Regions from separate parts of the Marinobacter shengliensis genome, predicted to be linked through region 3. Evidence: riboswitches for the same ligand, from Rfam matches in the RefSeq annotation. Region 3 holds a riboswitch; each other region holds the start of a gene.
What was found. Region 3 has a riboswitch for cobalamin ahead of QUE75_RS01165 (TonB-dependent receptor domain-containing protein). Riboswitches for the same ligand answer to the same signal wherever they lie in the genome.
Positions count from the first base shown of each region.

Region 1 (4,291 bases), 320 kb from region 3:
GGTTCGGCCATGTACAGGTTCAGGCTTTGGGCCTGGTCGAGCCATTTCTGGCGCCTTGCCGCGGCTTCTACCAGCCATCTTGGGTCGATTTCGAAGGCGGTGGCGTAGCGGGCTTTCAGCACCGGCGGGATGCGGTCGATCTGTTGCACGCTGCCATCGAAGTATTTGAGGTCGTTCACCATCACGTTGTCCCAAAGGCCTTCGGCTTTGAGGTCGCGCACCAGGGAGGGATTGACCACGGTGAATTCGCCGGAGAGGTTCGATTTCACGAACAGGTTCTGGTACGCCGGTTCGATGGACTGGGAAACCCCAACGATGTTGGAGATGGTGGCGGTGGGGGCGATGGCCATAACGTTGCTGTTGCGCATACCGTTTTTGGCGATCAGCTCACGCACCGGGGTCCAGTCCAGGCGGCTGTTGGTGTTGAGTGACAGGTCCCCTTCCCGGCGGCTGTCTTTCAGCAGGTTGATGGAATCGATGGGCAGGATGCCCTGATCCCACAGGGAACCTTCGTAGGTTTCGTAGGCTCCCCGTTCACCGGCCAGGGTGGCGGAGGCGCGAAGGGCGAAGTAGCTCAATTGCTCCATGGCCACGTCGGCAAACTCCACCGCTTCCGGGCTGGTGTAGGGCAGCCCCAACTGGTAGAGCGCGTCCTGGAAGCCCATCAGGCCCAGGCCCACGGGGCGGTGTTTGAGGTTGGAGTTCTTCGCCTGGGGCACGGCGTAGAAGTTGATGTCGATAACGTTATCGAGCATGCGTACGGCGGTGGTCACGGTGCGTTCCAGGCGCTGTACGTCCAGCTCGCCGTTGGCGATGTGGGCAGCCAGGTTGACCGAGCCGAGGTTGCATACGGCGATTTCGTCGGCGCTGGTGTTCAGGGTGATTTCGGTGCACAGGTTGGAGCTGTGCACTACGCCCTGGTGCTGCTGCGGGGAACGCAGGTTGCAGGGGTCTTTGAAGGTAACCCAGGGGTGGCCGGTTTCAAACAGCACGGTGAGCATTTTGCGCCACAGTTGTTTGGCAGGGATTTTCTTGAACAGTTTGATCTTGCCCTGCTCCGCCAGCGCTTCGTAATGCTCGTAGCGTTCCCGGAAGGCGTTGCCGTAAAGATCGTGCAGGTCTGGGGCATCGCTGGGGGAGAACAGGGTCCAGTCCCGGTCTTCACGCATGCGTTCGATCAGCAAATCCGGCACCCAGTTGGCGGTGTTCATGTCGTGGGTGCGGCGGCGTTCGTCACCGGTGTTTTTGCGCAGCTCCAGGAATTCCTCGATGTCCAGGTGCCAGCTTTCCAGGTAGGCACACACGGCGCCCTTGCGCTTGCCGCCCTGGTTGACCGCCACGGCGGTGTCGTTGACCACTTTCAAAAACGGCACCACGCCCTGGCTCTGGCCGTTGGTACCTTTGATGTGGGAGCCCAGTGCCCGCACCGGAGTCCAGTCGTTGCCCAAGCCGCCGGCCCATTTGGAGAGCAGCGCGTTATCCTTGATGGCGCCGTAGATACCTTCCAGGTCGTCCTGCACGGTGGTCAGGTAGCAGGAGGACAACTGGGAATGGCGGGTGCCGCTGTTGAACAGGGTGGGCGTGCTGGCCATGTAATCAAAGCTGGACAGCAGGTTATAGAATTCGATGGCGCGGGCGTTGGGGTCGTCTTCCCGCAGGGCCAGGCCCATGGCGACACGCATGAAGAACACCTGGGGCAGTTCCAGGCGGGCTTTGTTCCAGTGCAGGAAGTAGCGGTCGTACAGGGTTTGCAGGCCCAGGAAACCGAACTGGTGGTCACGCTCGGGGATGATCGCCGCACCCAGGCGTTCCAAGTCAAAGGCGGCCAGGGCTTCGTCCAGCAATTCGTAGCGGATACCGGCGTGGATGAACGCGCTCAGGGCCTGTGGATAAACCTCTGCCAGCGGCTGGTTGCGGGGCAGGTCCAGGGCCTCGGCGGCTTCCAGGCGAAGCTGTTCCAGCAATAGGCGGGCGGTGACAGCGCTGTAGTCCGGCTCTTGCTCGATACGGCCACGGGCCGTCATGATCAGGGCGGAGAGCACTTCGGTTTCCTCAATACCGTCGTACAGGTTGCGCAGGGCTTCGTCGACCAGGGATTCGCCATCAATGCCCTCCAGGCCGGTGGCAGCCTGTTCTACCTGCAGTTTCATAAGGCCCAAGTCCAGCGGCGCCACGTTGCCGTCGGCTTTTTTCACGGTCAGGTGCGGGTGCGCTTCCATGGGCTCTTCGATGGCGCGCTTGCGGGCGTGTTCTTCCCGGTAGAGCACGTAAGCCCGGGCCACCTTTTGCTCTTCGGCCCGCATCAGGGCCAGTTCCACCTGGTCCTGAATGTCTTCAATATGCACTTTACCGCCGGCTTTCAGGCGCCGGCTGATGGCCTGCACCACCTGTTCGGTTACCCGATGCACGGCGTCGTTGATGCGGGCAGAGCCGGCGGCTTTATCGCCTTCCACGGCCAGGAACGCTTTGGTCACCGCCACACTGATTTTGGCGGGATTGAATCCAACCAGGGTGCCGTTGCGTTTAATAACTTGAAGGGATTGGGTATCGGCGGCCGGGGCTTCGGCCAGAGCGGTGGCAGACATCGTGTTCTCCTGAAGTCGCGTCAGATTCCATTTAGCCTTCGCGAATGCAGGAGCACACCGTGCCTTGTTTCAGGGCAGGGATAACCGATCTGCTCACCTTGAGTCGCGAAGGTGCAGTACTGTTTCCCTGGCAGGTCTTCGGACTCAGGGGCGTGAACCTGTTGGTTCGGCCTTGCGTGGCGACTTCCCGGCGCTTGCCAGTGTCTTGATGCCACGCTCGTTCCCCAATACCGCTGCGCGTCAGTTCCGGATTCTCACCGGATTCCCGACTACCTTTATGCCTGAAGTGATCAGAGAATGATCACAACATATGGTAGTCAACCAAGGATTTGGTCACTATATACGGACTAATAGCCACTGACAAGGCACTTTATTGCAGGCCCGCTGTCTGCCACTGCAGTGGCCCGAAAACAAAAGGACAAGTCTATGAAGCAATCGTCACAGGCAGGCCCGGCATTGATGCTTGCCCTGCTGTTGGCCAGCCCGGCACTGATGGCACAGGAGCCGTTGCTTCAGCCGTTTTCCACGATGAGTTCGTTGTCGGATGGTTGGGAGCCACTGGAATTCCCCAGGATCGACCGGCACACGCGCTATGAGCTGGTCACGGACGACGGTGTTCAGGTGGTCAAGGCGACCGCTGATAACAGCGCCTCCGGCCTGATTGCCCGATTGTCGTTAGAACCCGGCGAATCGCTGATTCTGCGTTGGCAATGGAAGGTGTCCAATGTGTTCGACCGGGGCGATGCCCGGAAAAAGTCCGGCGACGACTACCCGGCGCGAATCTACGTGGCCTTTGAATTCCAGCCCGACAAGGCAGGATTCTTTGAACGGGCCAAGCGCAAAACCGTGGAGGTGATGTTTGGCGAGTCCCTGCCGGGTAATGCCCTGAACTACATCTGGGCCAACCGGTTGCCGGAGCAATCCATTGTCGCCAACGCCTTCACCGACCAGACCATGATGGTGGCGGTCAATTCCGGCCCGGAGCAAACCGGTGAGTGGGTCACGGTGGAACGGGATATTGTGGCAGATTACCGGGAAGCGTTCGGGGAGAATCCCCCGCGTATTGTTGGCGTGGCCATCATGTCGGATGCGGATAATACCGGTGAACGGGCAACAGCGTGGTATCGGGATCTGGTGCTTGAGAGGCCGTGAATTGTGGATCGAAAAAAGGCCCCGTATCGGGGCCAAACACGTGAAACGTCGAATCGGCTGTCAGTGGCTGATCATCCACGGGCGCATCGAGGGAAACATTTTCTTACCGTCCGCGGTATAGAACAGCATGGATTTGCCCGGCTTCGGTGAGCCGCAACCACAACTTCGGCTGTGTTCCTTGTCGTGTGCCCTGCGATCGGCAGTCGAGAACACTGGCTCGTGTTTTGAGCGCTCGTTCCGGTCCTGAGCCGATCGTTTGGCCGGGTCCATGGCGGCAATCTCCGGAGGCAGCACTATGACACGGGGTGACAGCGCCTGGCAGGTCGGGCACTCCGCCGGCTTGGCGCAGTCTTCCATGGTGGCCAGCTGGTGGAACAACCCGTGTTCCCGACATTTGTAGTCATACACAGGCATGGTGCTTACTCCTTGTCTTTCGAAAGGGGCACGTCCATACCGCCACTGACTTTCTTCTGTGGGCCATCAGCTGACGGGTTGATGTCGAAATCAAAGATGCCGGTTGGCAGCCAGAGCGTTGCACAGGCATTGGGAATATC
Region 1 covers NZ_AP028062.1:4,245,564-4,249,854, forward strand. The annotation lists gene QUE75_RS19440 (ribonucleoside-diphosphate reductase subunit alpha) at 1-2,585, opposite strand, end outside; cobalamin riboswitch at 2,698-2,895, opposite strand; gene QUE75_RS19445 (DUF3047 domain-containing protein) at 3,045-3,737, shown strand; gene QUE75_RS19450 (FmdB family zinc ribbon protein) at 3,798-4,151, opposite strand; gene fmdA (formamidase) at 4,157-4,291, opposite strand, start outside.
Region 1: linked by a shared signal. The riboswitch ahead of QUE75_RS19440 (ribonucleoside-diphosphate reductase subunit alpha) and the one ahead of QUE75_RS01165 (TonB-dependent receptor domain-containing protein) in region 3 are both predicted to bind cobalamin.

Region 2 (4,291 bases), 1.2 Mb from region 3:
GGTGATATGGATCCGTTCCCCAACCTGATTGCGATCCATTGGTTTTCCTTTGCGGAGCAGAAATACTATTCCATCTTGATTGATGTTCCGCCGGATCTGCAGGATCAAATGCGTGTGCCCGCTCCTACCACCACTCAAAGTGGTGAAGTTAGGATGAAGCCGAGAGGCACTTTAGTGTTGGGGCTTGCACCCGGCGGTGAGGTGGTTGTGTGGATGATGAGTCAGCGGACAAACGCTGTAGAGGTGATGCGTGTTCAGGCGATTGAAGTTGAGGGTAATCTCAATGCTTTTAAAGAACGGACCAAGAACTACCTCAAGCGAAGCGGCGCCTATCTCGAGGAACACGGTGTGCCGTTGGAGGGCTGGTGATCCTATCGGTGTCCGCCTTTGTGAAGCGGGCATTCAAAAAACGACCAATCGCTGTGGTTTGCGGAGTGGGGCTTGCCGTATGGGTCGGTTTGTCGTTTTGGCCTAAGGATGATCTCCCTTGGTATGTTGGGGTCGCTGCCCCGAGTCACTACGATGTGTGGGTCATTAACCTGCATCTGGAAAAATCCGGAGAACGCAGTTGGCGAATTCCTGCAGGCCATAAAGGCTGCTGCTGGGAGGGCGGCCGAGGTCCTTTCGGAACAGGGGGCTCGATGGATCCGTTCCCCAACCTGATCGCGATCCATTGGTTTTCTTTTGCGGAGCAGAAATACTATTCCATCTTGATTGATGTCCCGCCGGATTTGCAAGATCAAATGCGAGTGCCTGCTCCCACCAGGACTCAAAAAGGTGAGATACGCCAGTTGCCAAGAAGCGACTTGATTTTAGGGTTGGCGCCCGGAGGAGAAGTGGTTGTCTGGATGATGAGCCAGCGAACAAACGCGGTAGAGGTAATGCGTGTTCAGGCAATCGAAGTTGAAGGTAATCCTGATGATTTTTCGGAGTCAACGGAAGGTTACCTCGAGCGAAGCGGCGCCTATCTCGAGGAGCACGGTGTGCCGTTGGAGGGGTGGTGATCAGATCAGTGGCCGCCTTTGTGCAGCTTCAACATAGGAAGAGACATCGACTTGCAATCTTTTGTACGGTTTCGCTAGCGATATCGGTAGGCTGCTCCTATTGGGAGGAAGACGATATCAGCTGGGGTATTGTTGCTGTCGCACCCCAGCACTACGAAATGTGGATAATCAATGCTCATTTGGAGAAGCCTGGTGTTAGGAGCTGGCGCGCACCTATTGGAGGTGGGGTTCGATGTTGCTGGATGGGTCCTGACGGCCCCTTCGGTTCTGGAGGCCCGATAGATCCGTTCCCCAGCTTGATCGCATTGCATTGGTTCTCATTTTCTGAACAAAAATTCTACTCCACGTTGTTTGAGGTTCCCTCGGACCTGCAGGACCGTATGCGTGTCCCTGCTCCTACAGCCACGCAAAGCAAAGATGTTCTGATGAAGCCAAGAAGGACTTTGGTTTTGGGGCTTGCGCCTGGTGGTGAGGTGGTTGTGTGGATGATGAGCCAACGATCTAATGCCGTCGAAGTCATGCGAGTGCCCGCTGTCGAAGTTGAGGGCGACCTCGAGGCGTTTGAAATTCGCACAAGGGAGTACTTAGAACAACACGGTGCGTATATCGAAGAACACGGTGTGCCTTTGGAGGGTTGGTGACCGAGTAATTTAGATACGCGCGGTTTCTACATAGCTTTCTGCAAGACTCTCATTAATGCCCCGTCCCCAGCACCAATGGACCACCCGCTTCGGCAGCAATTAACACGATCCTGGCCAGACCATGGCTGCATTACTGGAACCTGCCGGATACATCGGTGTGAAGTACCCGTCGCCGATCCGACATCAAATAAAAAATAATCCAGGTACATTTTAATTTGCAGGGTGCACAATCTCCGTATATAGTTAAATTGTCTTGGCAAGCCACAACATGTTGTGTTTGTGGCAAGGAATCCGGTGAGAGTCCGGAACTGACGCGCAGCGGTATTGGGGAACGACCGTGGCATGATGACACTGGCGAAAGCCGGGAAGTCGCCACGCAAGGCAGAGCCGAAAGGCTCACGCCCCTGAGTCCGAAGACCTGCCAGGGCAACAAGCACTGCACCTTCGCGATTCAGGGTGAACAGCTGATCATGTCTCGGGTATTCGCCCGTGCCTGACCTCCTGTCTTCGCGAACGTTGCTGCAGCTATTGCGACAACCTGACGCGTTTCCAGGAGGAACCTGATGTCTACCCACACTGCCTCACACCCTGTTGATCCCGCCTTGCTGGATATCTCCGCTACTGTTGGTGAATACCTGGACCGCAGCGACTGGCGGGTGAATGCCAATGCTAACCAGGGCTATTCCCTCGGCGGCCTGATCCTGAATACCGCCGGCAAGGTGATTGCCAACTACTGGCTGAACGAGGTGTATACCCCGGAAATTGGCCAGGCCCACCGGCAGGCAGATTTGCACATTCACGACCTGGACATGCTCAGTGGTTACTGTGCTGGCTGGTCTTTGCGTACCCTACTGCACGAAGGCCTGAACGGTGTGCCAGGCAAGGTTGAGGCGGCCCCGCCCAAGCACTTGTCCAGTGCCATCGGCCAGATGGTCAATTTTCTTGGCACCCTGCAGAACGAATGGGCAGGTGCTCAGGCTTTCAGCTCCTTTGACACTTACCTGGCGCCATTTATCCGCAAGGACACCCTGGATTACGCCACCGTGCGCCAGTGCATTCAGGAATTCGTCTACAACCTGAACGTGCCGTCCCGCTGGGGCACCCAGACGCCATTTACCAACATCACTTTTGACTGGGTTTGCCCGGACGATCTGCGGGAGCAGATACCCATTATTGCCGGTGAGGAAATGCCATTCAGCTATGGCGAATTGCAGGCCGAGATGGACATGATCAACCAGGCCTACATCGAGGTAATGACCGCAGGCGACAGTATGGGCCGGGTATTTACCTTCCCGATTCCTACCTACAACATCACCCGGGATTTCGACTGGGCATCCGACAACGCCCTGCGATTGTTCGAAATGACCGCCCGTTACGGCCTGCCGTACTTCCAGAATTTCCTCAACTCAGACCTGGAACCCAACATGGTTCGCTCTATGTGCTGCCGCCTGCAGCTAGACCTGCGGGAACTGCTCAAGCGTGGCAATGGCCTGTTTGGCTCAGCAGAACAGACCGGTTCCCTGGGGGTGGTCACTGTGAATTGTGCTCGGCTGGGCTACCTCTACAAAGGTGACAAGCTGGCACTGTTTGCCCGGCTGGATGAGCTGATGGATCTGGCCCGGGACAGCCTGGAAATAAAGCGCCAGGAGATCGGCCGGTTAATGGTTGAAGGCCTGTTCCCCTACACCAAGCGTTATCTGGGTACCCTGAGAAACCACTTCTCCACCATTGGTGTGAATGGCCTGAACGAAATGGTCCGCAACTTTACCGGTGACCAGGAGGATATCAGCAGCGAGCAGGGCAGGGCCTTTGCGCTGGAGCTGCTGGATCATGTACGGGAACGGATGAAGCAATACCAGGAAGAAACCGGCCATCTCTACAATCTTGAAGCCACCCCGGCTGAGGGCACCACCTACCGGTTTGCCAAGGAAGACCAGAAACGGTTTGCCGACATACTGCAAGCCGGTACACCGGATGCCCCTTACTACACTAACTCCAGCCAGCTTCCGGTGGGCTACACAGATGACCCGTTTGAAGCCCTGGACCTTCAGGATGAACTGCAAACCCGCTACACCGGCGGCACGGTGCTGCACCTGTATATGCGCGAACGCATCAGCGATGCCGCCACCTGCGGCCGGTTTGTGAAAACGGTGCTGGAGAATTACCGGCTGCCGTACATCACAGTCACGCCCACCTTCTCTATCTGTCCGGTACACGGGTACCTGAACGGAGAACACGAATTCTGCCCGAAATGTGACGAGCTGTTACTCGCCGGGCAGCAAAAGTCGGCAACGCCCGACACTTCCCCAAAAAGCAAAGAAGGAGTTCAGCATGGATAACCAGAAACTTCCCGATGACAGCCAACGCCAGCGCTGCGAAGTGTGGACTCGGGTAATGGGCTACCACCGCCCGGTCTCGGCCTTTAACAAAGGCAAACAGTCCGAGCATCGCGAACGCACCCACTTCCGGGAGCGTTGAAATGACTGCGGATAACCTGGTGATCGGAGGCATGGCGGCCTTCTCCACCGTCGATTATCCGCAACACCTGGCGACAACCCTGTTCCTGAAGGGTTGTCCCTGGCGTTGCCATTACTGCCATAACCCTCATCTTATACCACTTGAAGCTGGTGATGAAAAAATCACCTG
Region 2 covers NZ_AP028062.1:3,412,591-3,416,881, reverse strand. The annotation lists gene QUE75_RS15665 (DUF2931 family protein) at 1-369, shown strand, start outside; gene QUE75_RS15660 (DUF2931 family protein) at 366-1,004, shown strand; gene QUE75_RS15655 (DUF2931 family protein) at 1,163-1,645, shown strand; cobalamin riboswitch at 1,883-2,085, shown strand; partial or broken gene QUE75_RS15650 (ribonucleoside triphosphate reductase) at 2,272-3,984, shown strand; gene nrdD (anaerobic ribonucleoside-triphosphate reductase) at 3,977-4,123, shown strand; gene QUE75_RS15640 (anaerobic ribonucleoside-triphosphate reductase activating protein) at 4,125-4,291, shown strand, end outside.
Region 2: linked by a shared signal. The riboswitch ahead of QUE75_RS15650 (ribonucleoside triphosphate reductase) and the one ahead of QUE75_RS01165 (TonB-dependent receptor domain-containing protein) in region 3 are both predicted to bind cobalamin.

Region 3 (4,291 bases):
CTGCGGTTCCCGCCGCCAGGTAGCCTGAACCATCAAATCGGGTTGCCGTCGCGTATTCCTTATCCGTAACGTTCTGAAGCGTCAGCCGTGCTGTCCAGTCCTGAGTAAATTCCCACCCTGCACGAAGGTTGAAGGTGACGTAGCCCGGTAAACGATTTTGATTACTAGCATCATCGTAGCGGTAGCCACTGGCCAGAGCGGTGCCTCCCAGACTCCAGGCGCCCATTTGACGGTCCAGGTCAACCCTCAGCGATTGGTGACTGCGACGACGCAGGCGGTTATCCGTCTCACGATCACGAGGATCCATCAAGGTGAGTTTGACCCCAAGATCCCAACCATTCGACCGCAGACCGGAGGCCAGCTCCGCGCCACGAATACGGGCTTCACTCACGTTGGCAGGCCGGAGATCACCGTTGATGCTCTGGAGTTCAATCAGATTCTCTACGTCCAGTTGATAAAGAGCGGCATCCCAGTACCAGTGTTCGTAACGACCGCTAAGCCCCAGCTCCACGGACGCGCCTTCCTCCGGCTTGAGGTCCGGGTTGCCGGCATAACTGCCACCGAAATCGAATATCTCCAAAGGATAGTAAAGATCATTGAACGTGGGCGCCCGGAAAGAGGTGCCATAACTCACCCGTACCCGGTGGGAACGGTCAAACGAGTGGCCAAGGGCAATGCCACCGGTTTCCTGTCGACCGTATGCCTCGTTGTCGTCGCCGCGAAATGACAACTGAATATCGGAAGGGCCGAAGTTTAAGCGCAGTTGGGTGAATAACGCGGCATTAGTGCGACTGTTCTCATCGAACTCGATGGTGCTTTTCACTTCGTCGGATTGTAGCTCTCCCCCGACCGCAAGCTCGTGCACGCCTGCGGTGAAAGTGTTTTCCCATCGTGCGGTTCGGGTTTTGGTGTTGAATACAGAATCGCCGGCACTACGGAAGCTTTCTTGCTCGTCAGCGGATTCTGAAAGCTGGATGGACGTCGCCCAATAATCACTGACAGGGGTATTCAATGTGACGCCGATGGTCCGGATCATAAAATCCGTGTTGCCACCGTCAAATTCAGTATTGCCCTGTGACTGCATGATGACGAAACTGGCCTCTCCTCCGCTCGGCAATTCATGCACAACACGCCCGACGCCGGCGGTATTGCGAAAACCTTTGTCCTCGCCATCTTTCACAATTCTGGTGCCATCGGTCTCCTTGTGCAGCCCGCTGAGGCTGAACCGGGTTGCGCCTTGAGTCGCCGATGCGCCAGCACTGGTTTTCTGGGTGTTGAAATTGCCTGCTCCGGTTTCAACCCACCCTCTGTTACCGTGCTTTGGATCCAGTGTAAATGCCTGAATGACACCGCCTACCGCGTCAGCGCCATAGAGTGCACTGCGGGGGCCCCTGACGATTTCCACGCGCTCGACCAGATCAGCTGGAAAATACTGCCAGGGCGCGCCACCGCTGGTTGCAGAACGAAGGCGCACACCATCAACCAGAAAGACCGTGGAATCATTCGCAGTGCCACGAGTGAATACACTGGTGTTCTTGCCAAATGACCCGTTAGTGACCAGATCAATACCGGGCTGCGCCGCCAGCAGATCGGTAAACTCGGCAGGCGCCTCACGACGGATGGTTTCTTCTTCGATGACCGTCACCGAAGACAGGCTTTCGCCCACCGTACGGGGGCCAAGCGTGGCAGTTACAACAATAGGTTCAAGAGTATCCGGGGCGGCTTCAGACTCTGAACCACTCGCCGGTAGGGCAAAAGGCATGAACACAAGGGCAGACAAGACTTTGGAACGCTTCATTTCTTCACTCGCTTCGCACCGCACTCACCCGTGCGGTTGATACTGATTCATGCGGAGGAGAAATGTCTGTATTGACGGAGGGTGGAGGGGCGTCGATCAGTTGCATTGGCCGGTTCACCCACCGCCGCTGCCCTCCGCAACGTAGGTGTCTGGAACTCATGGGCTCCAAATTCCAGGCCGGTCTCCGGGCTTCCAGGTGGAGCTGATGCTCCGGGGCAATCACCTTCCCATGCCAGAGGCACAGTGGCGCATTGGATTGCCTTTCACCTGATTACCGTTGCGGGGGCAGCGCCGGGCTCTCACCGGCTTCCCGTTTCACTCACTGCATTCGCCGGACTATCGCCAGTCCGGTTGGAACGCTCAGAGCACCTGAAATTGCGGGCAAGACTATCAACCCGGGTGGGGGTGGTCAATGAGATATGTTAATTCAGACAACGCACTTCCCAGACGTTGCCAACCGGACTCATCAGGCGGCAAACCGAAGCGCAGGGCTGGCGGCTCATCAAAACGCCTGACCAGAATGGCACGACGAGCCAACTCATCCGCTATTGGTGCTGCGTTTTCGTGATGGACCGTGCGAAACAGCAACGTACCGTTGGTTGCTGGCATGCCAGATTTCCTGAGCAGGCCGTCCATCCGCAGCCGTGACGTCTGCAGCCTGCCCAGCGCCTCTATCTGCCATGCCCTGTCAGCCAGAGCTCTTGCCATCAGGTAACGCGCCGGGCCACTGACGGTCCAGGGGCCCAATTCAAAAGCCAGCGCACGGGTCAGCTCAGGTTCAGCCAACACAGCCCCGGCGCGCATTCCGGCCAGGCCGAAAAACTTGCCCAGAGATCGCAGAAGTATCAGACCCGGCGCGCCCGCCCAGGGTTCCAAACCGTGTCCGGGCTCTCCCTCAACAAAGGCCTGATCAAGTACCAGCCAGCCCCCACGTGCCTGCAATCGTTGGTGCCATAGCAGAAGACGGGCCGGATCGACCAGCTGCCCGGTCGGATTATTCGGCTGTATCCACACCACCACGTCCACAGAATCCAGCCAGGTCAGATCGTCTTGCTCTATTGCCTGCTCAGGAATCGCCACCACCTCGAAACCGGCGCGACGCCAGGCATGACCGTGCTCGCGATATCCAGGCACGGGCACCGCCACTCGACCAAGACCATGCACCCTGGCGCGCACGGCGGGCAGGGCCATGATCGCCGCCTGGGATCCCGCCACCGGCAGGCAGCTGGCCCGCTCGGGCGCACCTGCCCAGGAACGGATGATCTTCTCCAGCCCATCGTCCGGCTCTGGCAGTCGTTGCCATACCTCCGGTGGGATGGCCGGCACCGGCCAGGGTACCGGATTGATGCCGGTGGACAGATCAAGCCATTGCTCGCGGGGGATGCCCCAACGCTGTATTGCGGCCTGTAACCGCCCGCCATGCTCCGGGGATTCAGAAAGGTCGAAGGCCGTCATCCGGCACCTCCAGGCACCACCCAGCTGCAGGCAAGGGCGAGGACGAGCAGCACCGACAACCAGAGCATTACCCCGCGCTGTACCAGGGCAATAGCACCTTCGATTGTCGCTGCCGAAGCCCCGGGGCCACGACCTAACACTGGCCGTTCCTTGATGCCATTGGCATAGGGCGCCGGCCCACCGAGGGTCACACCAAGGGCGCCCGCCCCGGCCGACATCACTGGCCCGGCATTGGGGCTATCCCAGGTTCTTGCCTGGGTACGCCAACAACGGAGCGCCACCCGGGTACTTCCCAACAGCGCATAAGTGAGGGCTGTCAGCCGGGCAGGCAGCCAGTTCATGAGGTCATCCAGCCTGGCGGCAAACCGACCGAAGTAAAGAAATCGTGAGTTGCGATAGCCCCACATGGCGTCCAGGGTATTGATCAATCGGTGCAAAACCACACCCGGCAGCCCGGCAAGCAGGTACCAGAACAGACTTGAGAACACCGCATCGGCACCATTCTCCAGCATGGATTCCGAGGCAGCCGCGGCCACCCCCTCGTCGGACAGCGCCGCTGCATCCCGGCTGACAATCCACCCCACCGCTTTCCTGGCTTGGTCACCGTCGCCCGTATTCAATGCAGAGGACACCGCCCGGCCATGCTCCGCCAGCCCCCGTAACGACATTGCGAGCCATACGCCGGCCACTTGAGCCACCAACCATAGCCAGCCGCCCAGCCAGAATTGCAGCGCTACAGCCAGTGCCAGCACCGGCGTGACGACGATCGCGGTTGCCAGCGCACCCAGGCACAGGCTCCTTGCTGCGGCCTGCGGCTGGCCATTCAGGCCAGCTTCCGCCACCGAGGCCCAACGGCCAAAGCCTGCCAGAGGGTGCCACCGGCGCGGTTCACCAACCAACCAGTCCAGTGCAACCGCCACGACACATACCAATACCGCAACCAGAAACGTTTCCAAATGTGGGCTCCATGAATCAGATGCTGGCAAGTCTAACCGAGTGGAGCCTGATCTTGACACCTTCGCCTCCCGGTAAGACCAT
Region 3 covers NZ_AP028062.1:263,680-267,970, reverse strand. The annotation lists gene QUE75_RS01165 (TonB-dependent receptor domain-containing protein) at 1-1,798, opposite strand, end outside; cobalamin riboswitch at 1,957-2,149, opposite strand; gene cobD (threonine-phosphate decarboxylase CobD) at 2,189-3,253, opposite strand; gene cbiB (adenosylcobinamide-phosphate synthase CbiB) at 3,250-4,209, opposite strand.